Regions from separate parts of the Mycobacterium xenopi genome, predicted to be linked through region 1. Evidence: riboswitches for the same ligand, from Rfam matches in the RefSeq annotation. Region 1 holds a riboswitch; the other holds the start of a gene.

Region 1 (7,230 bases):
GGCGTCCAGAAGCGCGGTCAACTCGCCGGCTGCCTGGCTGTACGCGGTGCTCAGCGAGGTCCACGCGGCCGCGGACTCCAGCAATGGGCCAGGGCCTGGGCCGCTGCTCAGCAGCGCCGAATGCACCTCCGGCGGCGAGGCCATCCAAATCGGAGCGCTCATCGCAGGGCCAGCCTCATCCATGGCGAAAACCCTTGCCCGCCCGGTCAAATGGGTCAGGGGCCAGCCCCAGATACTTGGCCCGCAACCGGTCCCACAGTTCGAGCTGTTCCCATGCCGGCTGGTCGCGGAGCTGCTGATCGTGAGTCAGGAACGGGTTGGGCAGCAGCAACGTCATCATCTGCTCGTCGCGCCCGTTGAACAGGCGCACTCCCCACGAGGTGGGGCAACCGTCGGCACCGATACGGCGGTAGAGCTCGGCCCGCGAGCACTTCCGAATCCGGCCACGCTCCGGCCCGCTTGCCCGGTGCTCGCCGATGCATAGGTGAAAATGCCAGCGGCCAAAGTCGACCGTGGCATATCCGTCGTGCATGGAGATGCGATTGGGCGGATTGGGCGCCGCCACTTCCCAGGCCGCGCCCTCCATGATGATGCCGAACCAAATCTCGTTCCAGTACTGCTCGAAGCACAGCCGGATCAGGTCGAGCAGGCTTTCCTCATCGACGGGCAGCGGCCAACGCTGTTCCCGTCCACCGCCTTCTGTTTCAACGACGGCGGGGCTGGTGTCGGTCATGGTGTCACCTTCCTGCGTTGGCGGGGCTTGGTCGTGAACACACAGTCGCCGCACAACCCGCCGCCCTTCGTGCGGTAATACAGACAGCAGCTCGTTCGGCGGTAGCCGATCTTGTCGAAACGTATTGCGCCACTGAGCCTTTGGTCGCCACATAATCGGCGAGCCGACAACGCGGCGCCATCGCCCAGGACGCGCGCAGCACCGAGCAGCGCTGAGGCGGTGTTGCCGCGCAGCAGCTGCACCGAGATCGGCCCGAGGCGGCGCAACGCTGCGGTCAGCGGCCCGAGGTGCAGCGTCAAGACGGTGTCGGCCAGCATCGGCTCTAAGCCGTCGCCCTCCCAGGCGACGGGATGGTCGATATGCAACTCGATCCGGCCGTCGGTTTCCCGGAACAACAACTGCTCGGCGGGAAGGTCTATCAGCAGTCGTTGGCTGACCAGCGCGCCAAGCCCGACTGACCACAGCCGCGCAGCGAAGTCGAAGAAGAACGTCGACACTGCCACACGTCGCTCCGACGTGTCGATGCGCGCCTGCACCCGACTGACGATGCCGCCGAGCATCTCGGTGTCGGTGTAGAGCTGGCATACAGGTCGCCAATTTTGGTCACGCGGTCCGGTGCCGATCACGAAATACGGGTTGAGCGTGGCTAGTTCGGCGAGCATCGCTATGGTGTGCGTCCGCGGCGCGCACCGATGCGCGCCGCGGACGCAGCGCCCGTCACTGTTCCGTACCACGAACATCCCGCTTGATGGATCGAAATGCACTGTGTCGCTGTCGAAAACCGATCCGATGCGCCCGGAGAGCATGAGATCTTCAGGGATCGCGTCGACGAGCGTGCCGTCTGGGCCCAGCAGCCACACCCGGTCGGCGACGCGCAGCGCGAGGTCCAAGTCGTGGGTGGACATCACGATCGCCAGGTGCTGATTTCGGGCCAGGCTCCGCAGCATCTCAACCAGCCCGGCGCGAGATCCCACGTCCAGAAACGCGGTCGGCTCGTCGAGCAGCAGCACCGACGGCTGCTGAGCCAGCGCACGGGCGATCAGCACTCGCTGCCGCTCGCCGTCGGAGAGGTCGGCTGCGGGCCGGTCGGCCAAGTGCGCGGCGCCCACCGCACGTAACGCCCCGTCGATGACGGCGTGGTCGTCGCGCGTCAGCCTGGCTGTCACGCCCACATGCGGGATGCGGCCCAGGCCAACGAGTTCTCTCGCCGACAGCAGCCCCGGGTCGAAGCGGTCGGTCAGAACGACCGCCACTCGGCGGGCCAGCTCATCGGGTGCCAGCTCGGTCAGATCCTCGCCGTCGAGCAGTGCTTGACCGGCTAGCGCGGGCTGCAGTCGGCACAGCGTGCGGATCAGGGTGGACTTGCCGCAGCCGTTGGGACCCAGCAGCACCGTGAGCTCGCCGCGACAAGCTCGACCACGCAGGTCTGCTGCCACCACACCGATCCTGCGCCGGCGACGGTAACCGATTGCCAGATCACGCAATTCGATCATTGCGGCATCACCACCCCACGGCGGCTGCGCAGCAGCACGATGACGACAATCGGGGCCCCGATCAGCGCGGTGACCGCATTGACGGGAAGTACCGCACTGCTGCCCGGAAACTGGCTGACGATCCCGCATGCCAGCGCTACGGCGGCGCCCAGCAGCACTGCCGTCGGCAAGACCACCCGATGATCGGAGGTACCCGCGGCCAGCCGCGCCAGATGCGGCACCACCAGGCCGAGAAACGCGATCGGGCCGCAGAACGCCGTCGTGGCTCCGGCTAGCAGCGACGCCGACGCGACAGTGACCAGCCGCATCCGCCGCACGTCGATGCCCATGGTGCGCGCGTAGCCCTCGCCGAGCAGCAGGGCGTTCAAGGGGCGCACCGTCAACGCCGATGCCACCAACCCCAATGCGACGACGGGCAGCAGCAGCCGCAGATCCGCCCACGTCGTGCTGGCGAAGCTGCCCAGCCCCCACAGCAGATACTGCTGCACGCGCTGAGGATCTGCGTAGACCAGCAGCACGTTGACGACCGCGGTGCTGGCCGCGCCCACCATGACGCCAATCAGCAGCAGGGTCGGCGCCGAGCGCACCCAGCGCGCAAGCACCAGGACGGTGGCCAGCACCAGCGCGGCGCCAACTGTGGCGGCGAGAACCACACTGGCGCGGCCGGCTTCGGCCAGCCTCGTCGTGAAACCGGATCCGCTACCGATCACTACGACTGAAACCCCAAGGTTCGCACCGGAACTGACGCCTAGCACGTACGGGTCCGCCAGCGTGTTGCGAAACAGCGTTTGCATCTGCAACCCCGCGATACCAAGTCCGGCGCCCGCAGCGATCGCGGTGAGGACCCGCGGCAGCCGCATGCTCGTCACGATCACCTGCCAGCGCGGGTCGGATGCCTGAGCGCCGACCAGCGCTCGGACGGTCTCGGGCAACGGCACCCGCACCGGCCCGAGGACAAGCCCCAGCAGAGCCAGCGCAACGACGACGCCGGCCAACGTCGTCCACACCATTAACGCGCGGCTCATGCGGGCATCACCCGCCGGTAGAACTGGAACCGGTGGCCGGGGGCGAGGCCGGGATGCAGGATCGCCACGAGATCGCTCAGCACGAGATCCGGGCGCGCCACACCGTGTTCCCAGTAGTCGTTGCCGCCGCCCGGGCCAAGCGATTTCGTCGCCGACCACACCTGACCGGTACGCGTTGCCGCCAACCGGGCGTACCGGTTGTCTTGCGCCAGAGCGTCATTGATGGTCGTCCAGTTGCTGATGACTAGCCACAGTGGTGCCTGCCCGGCCTTGGCATAGACCGATTCGAAGTTCAGCTGCAGGCTTCCGGCGCGCTTGTCGCCCGCCCACGGGTAGCCGCCGCCCGCATCGGCAATCAGCCGACCGGCATAGGCGCCGCCGGCGGGCATCGACCAGGCGCCGTGATACATCTCGCCAGGCAACACCTCGACGGGCCGAACGCGCGCGGTCTTCGCGGCGACGTTGCGGTAATCGTCACGCAGCTTGCGGTAGATCGCGTCGGCCTTCCTCTCGGTGCCGGTCAGCGCGGCGAACACCTTGACCCACTCGGCGCGGCCGAGCGGCGTGGGCTCCAGCCATTCGGCGTCGGCGACCACGCCGACGCCGGCGTCGCGCAGCTTGGCGTAGCTCGGGTCGTCGGTGCCCTGGGTCACCAGCACATCGGGGCGGGCGGCGATCACGGCTTCGGCATCGACTTGCCCGCCGGGCGCGAACTCGGCGACCCGTCCGGCCGCTATGCGTTGGCGCAGTCGCGGACTGACGACGTTCGCGGCACTCGCCACACCAGTGACCACGTCCGTCTGCCCGAGTTCGGTGATCATGCCCAGGTGGGTCGTCGAAGCCGAATAGAGGGTGGTGACCGGCACCGTGATCTGCTGCGCGTGCGTTAACTCACCGGCCAACTGTGGGCGCGGCGCGCCGCAGCGCACCAGCACATACGACTGGGGTCGACCGTTCGGGTAGGGCTGCTGGACGGTCAGAACCTGGTAGCTGTGGTGGTAGCTGATAGTGAATTTGGTGGCGTCGGCGACCGTCGACTTGTCCGGGAAGTAGTCGACGTCGGGCTTGAAGCCGCTGATGCACGCGGGATTGGGGCGCGCGCCGGTGTCCGGCGGGCTAGCACAAGCGCCGGCAATAAGCGCCAGGCAGGCGGCCATGACGACGGCCACCCATGCGAGACGTGGCATGGACGTCGGTCAGCTCTCTCGGGGTACACCGCCCCGGGGTCGCAGGACACGATGACGCGAGTGTCCTGGCTCTCGGATCGCTGCTCGCCTCGCCTTCCAGCTCGCGGCCGTGGCTGTTGAGGGTCGCTCCCCGATGACAGTGGCGGGACCGCGCCGGATTCGCACCGGCTTCCTGCATCGTCATCGCCTTACGGGCGTGATTATTGCATACCGTTCGCAACTAAGCGATCAGGGTGTCCGCATCTAGTCGAGGCGGTAGCGGATCAGCCGCGAGCTGTTGGCAACCACCGCTACCGACGACGCATTGTGCAAAATCGCGGCGAGGACCGGCGACAACGCGCCGCCGGCACCGATCATCAGCCCGGCGGCGTTGACCGCGATCGACATGCCGTAGTTCTCGCGGATGACTTCGACCGCGCGCGCTCCCAGATCCCGCACGTCGAGCAGGCGCTGCAGGTCATCGTTGGCCAGCGCGACATCGGCGGTCTCCACGGCGACATCGGTTCCGGCCAGCCCCATGGCGATTCCGATGTCGGCGGCCGCCAGCGCTGGGGCGTCGTTGATGCCGTCGCCGACCATGCCCACCACGTGGCCTTCGTCTTGCAGCTGGCGGACCACTTCGAGCTTGTCCTCCGGCAGCACTTCGGCGCGCCACTCCTCGATGCCCAGCTCGCGGGCAACCACCTCGGCGATTTCCGGGTGGTCGCCGGTAAGCATGACAATGCGGCGAATTCCGCTGGCGCGCAACTTCTTCAGCACGTCAGGCGCCTCGGGGCGGATTTCGTCGCGCAGGCTGATCAATCCGACCAGCGTGCCGTCCACCGCGAGCAGCAGCGGGGTCTCGGCCTGGCGTCGCAGCTTGCGCACCCACTCCGCAGCTTCCGTTGACACCGCGACGTTTTCGGACTGCAGCAGCGACGGACTGCCCAGCAGCAGGATTCGTCCGTCGGCCCACATCCGCATGCCAAGCCCGACCAGGACCTCGCATTCCTCATGCGGCGGGATGGTGATGTGGCGTTCTTCGGTCGACCGGATCACCGCCTCGGCCAGCGGATGACGGGAGTGGATCTCCGAGCTGGCCGCATACGCCAGCACCTGTTCGGGCTCCCAATCATCATGCATGGCAACGATATTCGTCACCACTGGACGCCCGACGGTCAGGGTGCCGGTCTTGTCGAACACAACGGCGTCCACCCGGCCGGCCTCTTCGAGGTGCGAGCCGCCTTTGATCAGGATGCCGCGGCGAGCGCCGTTGCCGATCGCCGCGCTGATCGCGGTCGGGGTGGCCAGCCCCACCGCGCACGGGCACGCCACCAGCAGCATGGTCATCGCGCGCCGGACATCGCGGGTGACCGCCAAGGTGAGCGCCGACACGATAAACGACGTCGGCACGAAGCGGCGCGAAAAGTTCTCGCCGACAGTCTGAATCGGGGCCCGATCGTGCTGGGCCTCCTCGACACGGGCGATGATGCGCCCGATGGCGGTTTGACTGCCGACCGCGCGGGCACGCACCACGAGCCGTCCCCGCATCACCACCGAGCCGGCGTGCACCGTCGAGCCGACGAGGACACTGACGGGCAGGGTTTCTCCGGTGATCGCGGATTGGTCGACCACCGCCTCCCCGTCGACCACCTCGCCGTCGACCGGGATCGCCACATGGTCGTGGACCACCACCTCGTCGCCGATCTGTACGGTATCGATCGGGACCTGAACCTCGTTGCCGTCGTTTAGGCGGATCCAGGCGGTGTCGGCGCTGCCGCGCAGTAAATCCGAGATCGCGCGCCGGGTCCGGCGCAGCGTCAGATCTTGAAGGTACTCACCGATATTCAACAGCCACAGCACCGTCAGCGCGACGACGTTCTCCCGTAGCACCAGGCTGGCCACCGTCGCGGCGGACACCAGAGCATCGGTTCCGGCGCGACCGGACCGGAACGAGCGCAGCGCGCCGCGCAGAAACGGATACCCCGTGAAGATCGTGACACCGGTGGCGGCCAGCCGGCCGGTCGGTCCGAGCAGCGGCGGGCGGGCGAACACATAGCGGCGCACGCCCAGCAATGCCAGCGCTGCACCGCCAATCACCATGCGCAGCACGTCGGCGTTGCGGATCTCCGACGAGTGCGGCGCGCGGGCCGGGATCAGCTCGGCGGCGGTGTGTGCGGCCTCCTTGATCGCCGCCAGCACCGCCGAACGATCACACCGCTTCGGCGAATACCAGACGACGACCGATCCGGTGCGGGGGTAGGCGTGCACGACGCGTACGCCGTCTTGGGGGTCCACTGCCTCTTCGACCGCGACCGCGCGGCGCGGGTTGGAACGCACCCACGGGACTTCGACCCGCATGCGGCCGGCCGCGTCGGAAACGACCGACAGGTCAGTGTTCGTGCTGGTCGACATCGCTGATCGCCGGGGTGGGCGCTTCTTCGCCGATGCGTTCACGGGCTTCGGCCATCACATCGGCGAGCTTAAGGCGGGCCGATTCAGCTGCTTCCTCCGCGCGCCGGGTCCCGCGCAACCCCCACTCCGCGGCCGTCACCGCGGTTTCGTGTAACGGGGCTTTCGCCAACGCTTTTCGCAGCAGCTCATAGGCGGTCACCCCGGCCAGCCCGGTTACTACCGTCGTGGCCGCCTTCTCGAGTAGCCCGTGCACCACCATCGCTTAACCTTTCTTCGGCTCTGGTCGGTTCCTCCGACGACGTTAACATAGAAATATTGCTATACCAATATGTATCTTGCCGACCGGAAACGGCGCGGCCGGGAGCTCATCGCTCGTTACTCGAGGACGCGGGTCACCT
Region 2 (7,230 bases), 2.3 Mb from region 1:
CTCGTCGGTGCAGATTTGGTGCCCAAGTCCCCGCGAACCGCAGTGGATCATCACGCAGACCTGGCCGGCGCGCAGCCCGAAAGCCTTGGCGACCGGCTCGTCGAGCACCTCGGCGACATGCTGGACTTCCAGGAAGTGATTCCCCGAACCCAGGCTGCCCAATTGGTGGCGTCCCCGCGCCCGCGCGCGTTCGCTGACCGCCGCGGGGTCGGCCTCCTCGAACACGCCGCCATCCTCACAGCGGTCCAAGTCGAGCTGGGACCCGTCGCCGTGCTCGACCACATACCGGGAACCGCCGCGCAGCACCTGGTCCAACTCCTCGTCGCTTACCGGTGCGCGCACGGCGCCCGGCCCTGCACCACGCGGAATCCGTTTGCTCAACCGGTCCATGACTAATTTGCCGACTTTGGCGAACTCGCCTCTCTCGAGGTCGGCCGACAGCATTCGCACCCCGCAGGAGATGTCGAATCCCACGCCGCCGGGAGAGATCACCCCGCCGGCGCGCACGTCGGTCGCCGCCACCCCGCCGATCGGGAAGCCGTAGCCCAAATGGATGTCGGGCATCGCGTAGGAAGCTTCGACGATGCCGGGCAGAGTCGCCACGTTTGCCACCTGCCGCAGCAAGGGCTCGCGATTGGTCTCGGGCAGCAGCGACCGCGACGCGAAGATCACGCCGGGCACCCGCATGCCCCCGGATGGGTCGATCCGGAACCGAAATGGGGTTTCCTGCACTAATTTCATTGCCACTCCAGACAGGCGGCTCATCGCTGACGGCGTCGGTCAGCAGGCGGCCGGATGTGACTCGCAGTACGGCGTGGTCCCGGGAAACCGGTAGCGATGCGCGGCCACCCACCGATAGACCGCGTCCTGGATAAACCGCACGCCCGCAATCCGGTATACCACCAGCGGCAACTTGGTGCCGATCGCGGCCGACAGTGCTGCGTTGACGGCCTCAGCACCGGAGTAGACCACTCCCGAAGAGTCCAGCCACCGCACCGAATCGAGTAGCTGTGACTGCGGGATGTTCAGCCGCTCCGCAGCTGATGGGCTTTGCAGCGGCTCGATCTGCACATTGCCGGTTCGATTGAGTTTCAGCGCGAGGTTCGCCGACCGCGTACACATTCCACAGGCGCCGTCAAAGAACAGGATGCCTGACACATGCCCATCCTTCACCTCGCGGCGTCACCTGCCAACAACGTGAAGGTGTGACTACGTTACGTAGTAGTCGATGCGTTCGACCGGCCGGCAACGCAAACCGGCACTCACACATCTAGAACACGTTCTAATCTGTGCCGCATGGGATTCTTCAAACCTGAGCTGCCGCAGATCGACATGACCGAGTGGAGCAAAGGCACGCGCAGCGAGAAGATCCGGCCGATGGCCAGGCACTGGGCCGAGGTGGGCTTCGGGACGCCGGTCGCGCTGCATCTGTTCTACGTCGTCAAAATTGGTCTCTACATTCTGGGCGGCGGGCTGTTCGCCGTGACCACGGCGGGACTGGGAGGGCTCGCTGGGATCACGACCGTCGGCTCATGGTGGTCGGAGCCGATCGTTTTCGAGAAGGTCGTGCTCTACACCATGCTGTTTGAGGTGGTCGGGCTGGGGTGCGGCTTCGGGCCGCTGAACAACCGGTTCTTCCCGCCGATGGGCTCGATCTTGTACTGGCTGCGCCCAGACACGATCCGGCTGCCGCCCTGGCCGGATCGAATCCCGTTGACCAAGGGCACCGCCCGAACCCCGGTCGACGTCGCGTTGTATGCGGCCCTGCTGACGATGTTGCTTCTGTCCTTGTTTTCCGACGGCACCGGCCCGGTTCCAGCGCTGCACACCGACATCGGGCTGCTCCCGGTGTGGCAGGTCTGGGTCATCCTCGGGCTGCTCACCGTGCTCGGGCTGCGCGACAAGGTGATTTTCTTGGCCGCACGGGGCGAGGTCTATGCGTCGCTGGCGGTGACGTTCTTGTTCCCCGCAGTGGACATGATCGTGGCTTCCAAAGTGGTGTTCGTCGTGATCTGGATGGGCGCGGCCACCTCCAAGCTCAACCACCACTTCCCGTTCGTGATTTCGACGATGATGTCGAACAATCCGCTGATTCGGGCAAAGTCGATGAAACGGGCCTTTTTCGAAAGTTTCCCCGACGACCTGCGACCCGGTCGCCTGTCGCGGATCGTCGCCCATGGCGGCACCACTGTGGAGATGTGTGTGCCGGTGGTGTTGTTCTTCGCGCACGGCGGCTGGTTGACCGCGGTGGCCGCCGCCGTGATGGTGTGCTTTCACTTGGCGATCCTGACCGCGATTCCGATGGGAGTGCCCCTGGAGTGGAATGTCTTCATGATTTACGGGATCGGAGCACTCTTCGTTGCCTATGCCGATCTGGGGCTAGCTGACCTGAAACATCCTGTGCCGGTGGCGATCTTGTTCGCCGTCTTGGCCGGCATCGTGATTGCCGGCAACCTGTTCCCGCGCAAGATCTCGTTCTTGCCCGGCATGCGCTATTACGCGGGCAACTGGGATACCACGCTGTGGTGCGTCAAACCGTCGGCGGACGAGAAGATCAGTCGCGGGCTGGTGGCCATCGCGAGCATGCCGGCGGCCCAGCTGGAACGCTTCTACGGCAAGGACCGCGCGCAGATCCCGATGTATCTCGGATACGCCTTCCGCGCGATGAATACCCACGGCCGAGCCTTGTTCACGCTGGCGCACCGGGCTATGGCCGGGCAGAACGAGGACGACTACGTCATCACCGACGGCGAACGAATCTGCTCCACTGCCATCGGCTGGAATTTCGGCGACGGCCACATGCACAACGAACAACTGATCACCGCGATGCAGGAGCGCTGCCACTTCGAGCCCGGTGAGGTGCGCGTCGTGCTGCTCGACGCGCAACCCATCCACCGGCAAACCCAGGAGTACCGGTTAGTCGACGCAGCGACAGGCGAATTCGAGCGCGGCTATGTGCAGGTGGCTGACATGGTCACCCGGCAACCGTGGGACGACACCGTGCCGGTGCACGTGTACGAGCATCAAGGGCTGGACTCGCGCCGAGCGTGAAACTGTTGCAGCGACCCCTTGAGTCTGAGGCGTCTTTTACCGCAACAGTTTCACATTCGGCGAACTATTCCGGCTAGGCGACTTCTGCGCGCACCTTGGCCGCTGCCGCGACCATGTTCTGCAGCGACGCCGTGACCTCCTCGACGGTGCGGGTCTTCAGCCCACAGTCCGGATTGACCCAAAGACGCTCAGCGGGAACAGCTCTCAACGCCGCACGCAGCGAATTGGCGATCTCCTCGGTGCCGGGCACCCGCGGGGAATGGATATCGTAGACGCCCGGTCCCACGCTGTTGGCAAAGCCGGCAGCATTCAGGTCGTCGAGCACCTCCATGTGCGAGCGAGCCGCCTCGATCAGCGTGGCATCGGCGTCCAATTCGCTGATAGCGCCGATGATTTCACCAAACTCCGAATAACACAGATGGGTTTGGATATGCGTTGAGTCGGAGACCCCGGAGGTGGCCAACCGGAACGCGCCTACCGCCCATTGCAGGTAGGAATCTTGCTCGGCGCGGCGCAGCGGTAGCAGCTCTCGCAGCGCCGGTTCGTCGACCTGGATGATCGCGATACCGGCCGATTGCAGATCGACGGTCTCGTCGCGGATCGCCAGCGCGATCTGGTAGGCGGTGTCGGCCAGCGGCTGGTCGTCGCGCACAAACGACCACGCCAAGATCGTCACCGGCCCGGTCAACATGCCCTTGACCGGCTTGTCGGTCAGCGACTGCGCGTAGGTGATCCACTCGACCGTCATCGGATGCGGCCTTGACACGTCCCCGTAGAGAATCGGCGGGCGCACACAGCGGGTGCCGTAGGACTGCACCCAGCCGTTGTCGGTGGCGGCGAAACCGTCTAGCTGCTCGGCGAAGTACTGCACCATGTCGTTGCGTTCGGGTTCGCCGTGGACCAAGACGTCGAGGCCCAGCCGCTCCTGCAGCGCGATCACGTCGGCGATCTCGGCCTTCATCCGCCGCACGTACTCCGCCTCGTCGATCTCGCCCGAACGGAAAGCGGCACGCGCCTTACGGATCGCCGGGGTCTGCGGGAAGGAGCCGATCGTGGTCGTCGGCAGCGGCGGCAGGTGTAGCCGCGCTTTCTGCATTTCGCGGCGCTCGGCGGCATTGCCACGTTTGGCGCCAGAAGCCAGGATCGAGTCGATGCGGGCCCGGATCTGCTCGTTGCGCAGCCGCGGATCCGAACGGCGCGACGCTACCGCCGCATTGGAGGCCGCGATCTCGTCGGCCACCGCATCGCGTCCGTCCCGCAAGGCCCGCGCCAGCGTAACCACTTCGTGCACTTTCTCGGCGCCGAAGGCCAACCAGCTGCGCAGGTTGTCGTCCAACCCGGTTTCAGCGGCCAGCGTGTAGGGCACGTGCAGCGTCGAGCACGACGTCGAGACCGCCAGCGTGCCAACCGAACCCAGCAGAGTGGCCAGCCTGCTCAGCGCGGCTTCCAGGTCGGTGCGCCACACGTTGCGGCCGTCGACGATCCCGGCCACCAGGACCTTGCCGGCCAACTCCGGCACCGAGGCGACGGCAGTGCCCGCACCGGCGACCAAGTCGACGCCGATCGCCTCGACCGGTGTGCGGGCCAACGCAGCCAGGGCATCGCCTGGATCCCCGAAGTAGGTGGCGACATGGATTGCCGGGCGTTTGGCCACCGAACCCAGCGCGCTATACACCCGCTCGGCCAGCGCCGGCGCGTCGGCGCTGATGTCGGTCACCAGGACGGGCTCGTCGAACTGTACCCAGGCCGCGCCGACGTCGGCCAGTTGCGACAGCAGCTCGGAATACACCGGGACCAGCTCGTCGATGCGCCCGATCGGTGCGCCCCCGCCGTCCACCGCTTTGCTCAGCAGCAGGAAGGTGATCGGACCGACGATCACCGGACGCGCCGGAATACCTTGCTGCAAAGCTTCTTTCAGCTCGGCAACCACCTTGGCCGGGTTCAGCCTGAACCGGGTGCCGGGCGAAATCTCGGGAACAAGGTAGTGGTAGTTGGTGTCGAACCACTTCGTCATCTCCAGCGGCGCGATGTCCTCGGTCCCGCGCGCGGCGGCGAAGTAACGGTCCAGGTCGTCGTGCACCGTCTGCACCCGTGCGGGCAGCGCACCGACCATGACCGCGGTGTCGAGCATCTGGTCGTAGTAGGAGAAGGTGTTGACCGGCACCGAATCCAGGCCCGCCGCCGCCAATTGCGACCAGGTGTCGCGGCGCAGCGTCGCCGCGACGGACTCCAGCTCGGCTCGGCTGGTCCGTCCGGCCCAATATCCTTCGGTGGCGCGTTTGAGTTCGCGGCGCGGGCCGATGCGGGGTGCGCCGGTGATGGTGGCGGTAAACGGTTGAGCGGTCACTGTTCGTCCTTCACTCGCGACGGGGTGGTCACCGCCCGCGGACGCGCAGCCGATCAGGTCGCGGCGCATGCACTGCAACCGTTACGGCCAGGCGCCCATTCCACGAGGCGATGAGCCGCCGGACGCGGCGCATCCGGCACAACCGGCAGGTTTTCGGACTCGCAGGCGCGCACCGGCGGTGCTCCTAATGGCCGTCGCTTCCCAGTCGGGCGACCAGTGCTGATGACGGCGGTCGTTCCTGCATACCGCTGCGGGACAGTCCCGGATTCTCACCGGGTTCCCTCTCGCGAGGCAGAATCAAGCTGCCTCGCTCGATGCCGACATTGCCGGCAAACCAGCTGCGTAATCGAGGGTACTAGCCGGTCGCCAGCGCTTCGGCACCGGGGACGTCGCCGTCGCGGGGCAGGCGCCGCCGCCGTACCCCCGCGGTGAACCGCCCAACGGGTTGGTCAACAATCGAGGCACAACCTCATGTGAAGGAGATAGGTCATGGCTGAAGCCGTCATCGTCGAGGCAGTGCGCTCACCGATCGGCAAGCGCAACGGTGGGCTATCCGGCGTGCATCCCGCCGAGCTGTCCGCGCAGGTGCTCAACGGGCTGGTCGAGCGGGCGGGGATCGATCCCGAGATCGTCGACGACGTGATCTGGGGGTGCGTGATGCAGGCCGGGGAGCAGGCGCTCGACATCGCCCGCACTGCGTTGCTGACGGCGGGCTGGCCGGAAACCGTGCCCGGTGTCACCGTCGACCGCCAGTGTGGATCCAGCCAGCAGTCGATCCACTTCGCGGCCGCGGGCGTGGTCGCCGGTCACTACGACGTCGTCGTGGCCGGCGGTGTGGAGTCGATGTCGAGGGTGCCGATGGGCTCGTCATTGGCCAACGGCGGCAGGCCGTTCCCCGACGCTTTCCTGAGCCGCTACAACGGCGCGATCCCCAACCAGGGCATCGGCGCCGAGATGATCGCCGAGCAGTGGGGATTCGACCGCACCATGCTCGACGAGTTCTCCCTCGGCTCTCACGAGAAAGCTGCTGCCGCACAGGATTCCGGTGCGTTTGATGACCAGATCGTCGCGATCAAGGACCCGGACGGCAACGTGGTGCTCAAGGACGAGGGCATCCGCCGAGGAACGACGATCGAAAAGATGGCCGAGCTCAAGCCGGCCTTCAAAGAAGACGGTGTGATCCACGCCGGCAACTCCAGCCAGATCTCCGATGGGGCCGCGGCGGTGTTGTTCATGTCGGCGGAGAAGGCGAAGGCGTTGGGGCTCAAGCCGATCGCCAAAGTACACACTGCGACGCTGGCCGGCGCCAACCCGGTGATCATGCTCACCGCGCCGATCCCGGCCACCCAGAAGGCCCTGAAGAAATCCGGCCTGAGCCTGGACGACATCGGGACCTACGAGGTCAACGAGGCGTTCGCGCCCGTGCCGCTGGCCTGGCTGCGCGACATCGGCGCCGACGAGAAGAAACTCAACCCCAACGGCGGCGCTATCGCGCTGGGCCATCCGCTCGGTGGCTCGGGGGCACGTATCATGACCACGCTGCTCTACCACATGCGAGACAAGGGAATTCGCTACGGCCTGCAAACGATGTGCGAGGGCGGCGGACAGGCCAACGCCACCATCGTGGAGTTGCTGTGAGCGTCGCCGCGCTCGTCGAGCGACACGGCAACGTCATGGTCATCACGATCAACCGTCCCGAGGCCCGCAACGCCGTCAACGCCGCGGTCGGCACCGCCGTCGGCGACGCCCTCGAACAGGCACAACACGATCCTGAGATCAGGGCGGTGGTGATCACCGGCGCCGGCGACAAATCATTTTGTGCCGGAGCCGAT

The links. Region 1 has a riboswitch for cobalamin ahead of MYXE_RS17900 (ABC transporter substrate-binding protein). Riboswitches for the same ligand answer to the same signal wherever they lie in the genome.
Region 2: it holds a riboswitch for cobalamin, as region 1 does, so the genes downstream of both, metE (5-methyltetrahydropteroyltriglutamate--homocysteine S-methyltransferase) here and MYXE_RS17900 (ABC transporter substrate-binding protein) in region 1, are expected to answer to the same signal.

Annotation. Positions count from the first base shown of each region.
Region 1 covers NZ_AP022314.1:3,770,879-3,778,108, reverse strand. Annotated here, with positions in the region: gene MYXE_RS17920 (PPE family protein) at 1-162, opposite strand, end outside; gene MYXE_RS17915 (DUF7676 family protein) at 176-733, opposite strand; gene MYXE_RS17910 (ATP-binding cassette domain-containing protein) at 730-2,226, opposite strand; gene MYXE_RS17905 (FecCD family ABC transporter permease) at 2,223-3,251, opposite strand; gene MYXE_RS17900 (ABC transporter substrate-binding protein) at 3,248-4,438, opposite strand; cobalamin riboswitch at 4,477-4,653, opposite strand; gene ctpC (manganese-exporting P-type ATPase CtpC) at 4,682-6,832, opposite strand; gene MYXE_RS17890 (DUF1490 family protein) at 6,810-7,091, opposite strand; gene MYXE_RS17885 (TIGR03089 family protein) at 7,208-7,230, opposite strand, start outside.
Region 2 covers NZ_AP022314.1:1,465,641-1,472,870, forward strand. Annotated here, with positions in the region: gene MYXE_RS06920 (RtcB family protein) at 1-741, opposite strand, end outside; gene MYXE_RS06925 (thiol-disulfide oxidoreductase DCC family protein) at 781-1,158, opposite strand; gene MYXE_RS06930 (DUF3556 domain-containing protein) at 1,297-3,051, shown strand; gene metE (5-methyltetrahydropteroyltriglutamate--homocysteine S-methyltransferase) at 3,125-5,398, opposite strand; cobalamin riboswitch at 5,526-5,735, opposite strand; gene MYXE_RS06940 (thiolase family protein) at 5,888-7,036, shown strand; gene MYXE_RS06945 (enoyl-CoA hydratase-related protein) at 7,072-7,230, shown strand, end outside.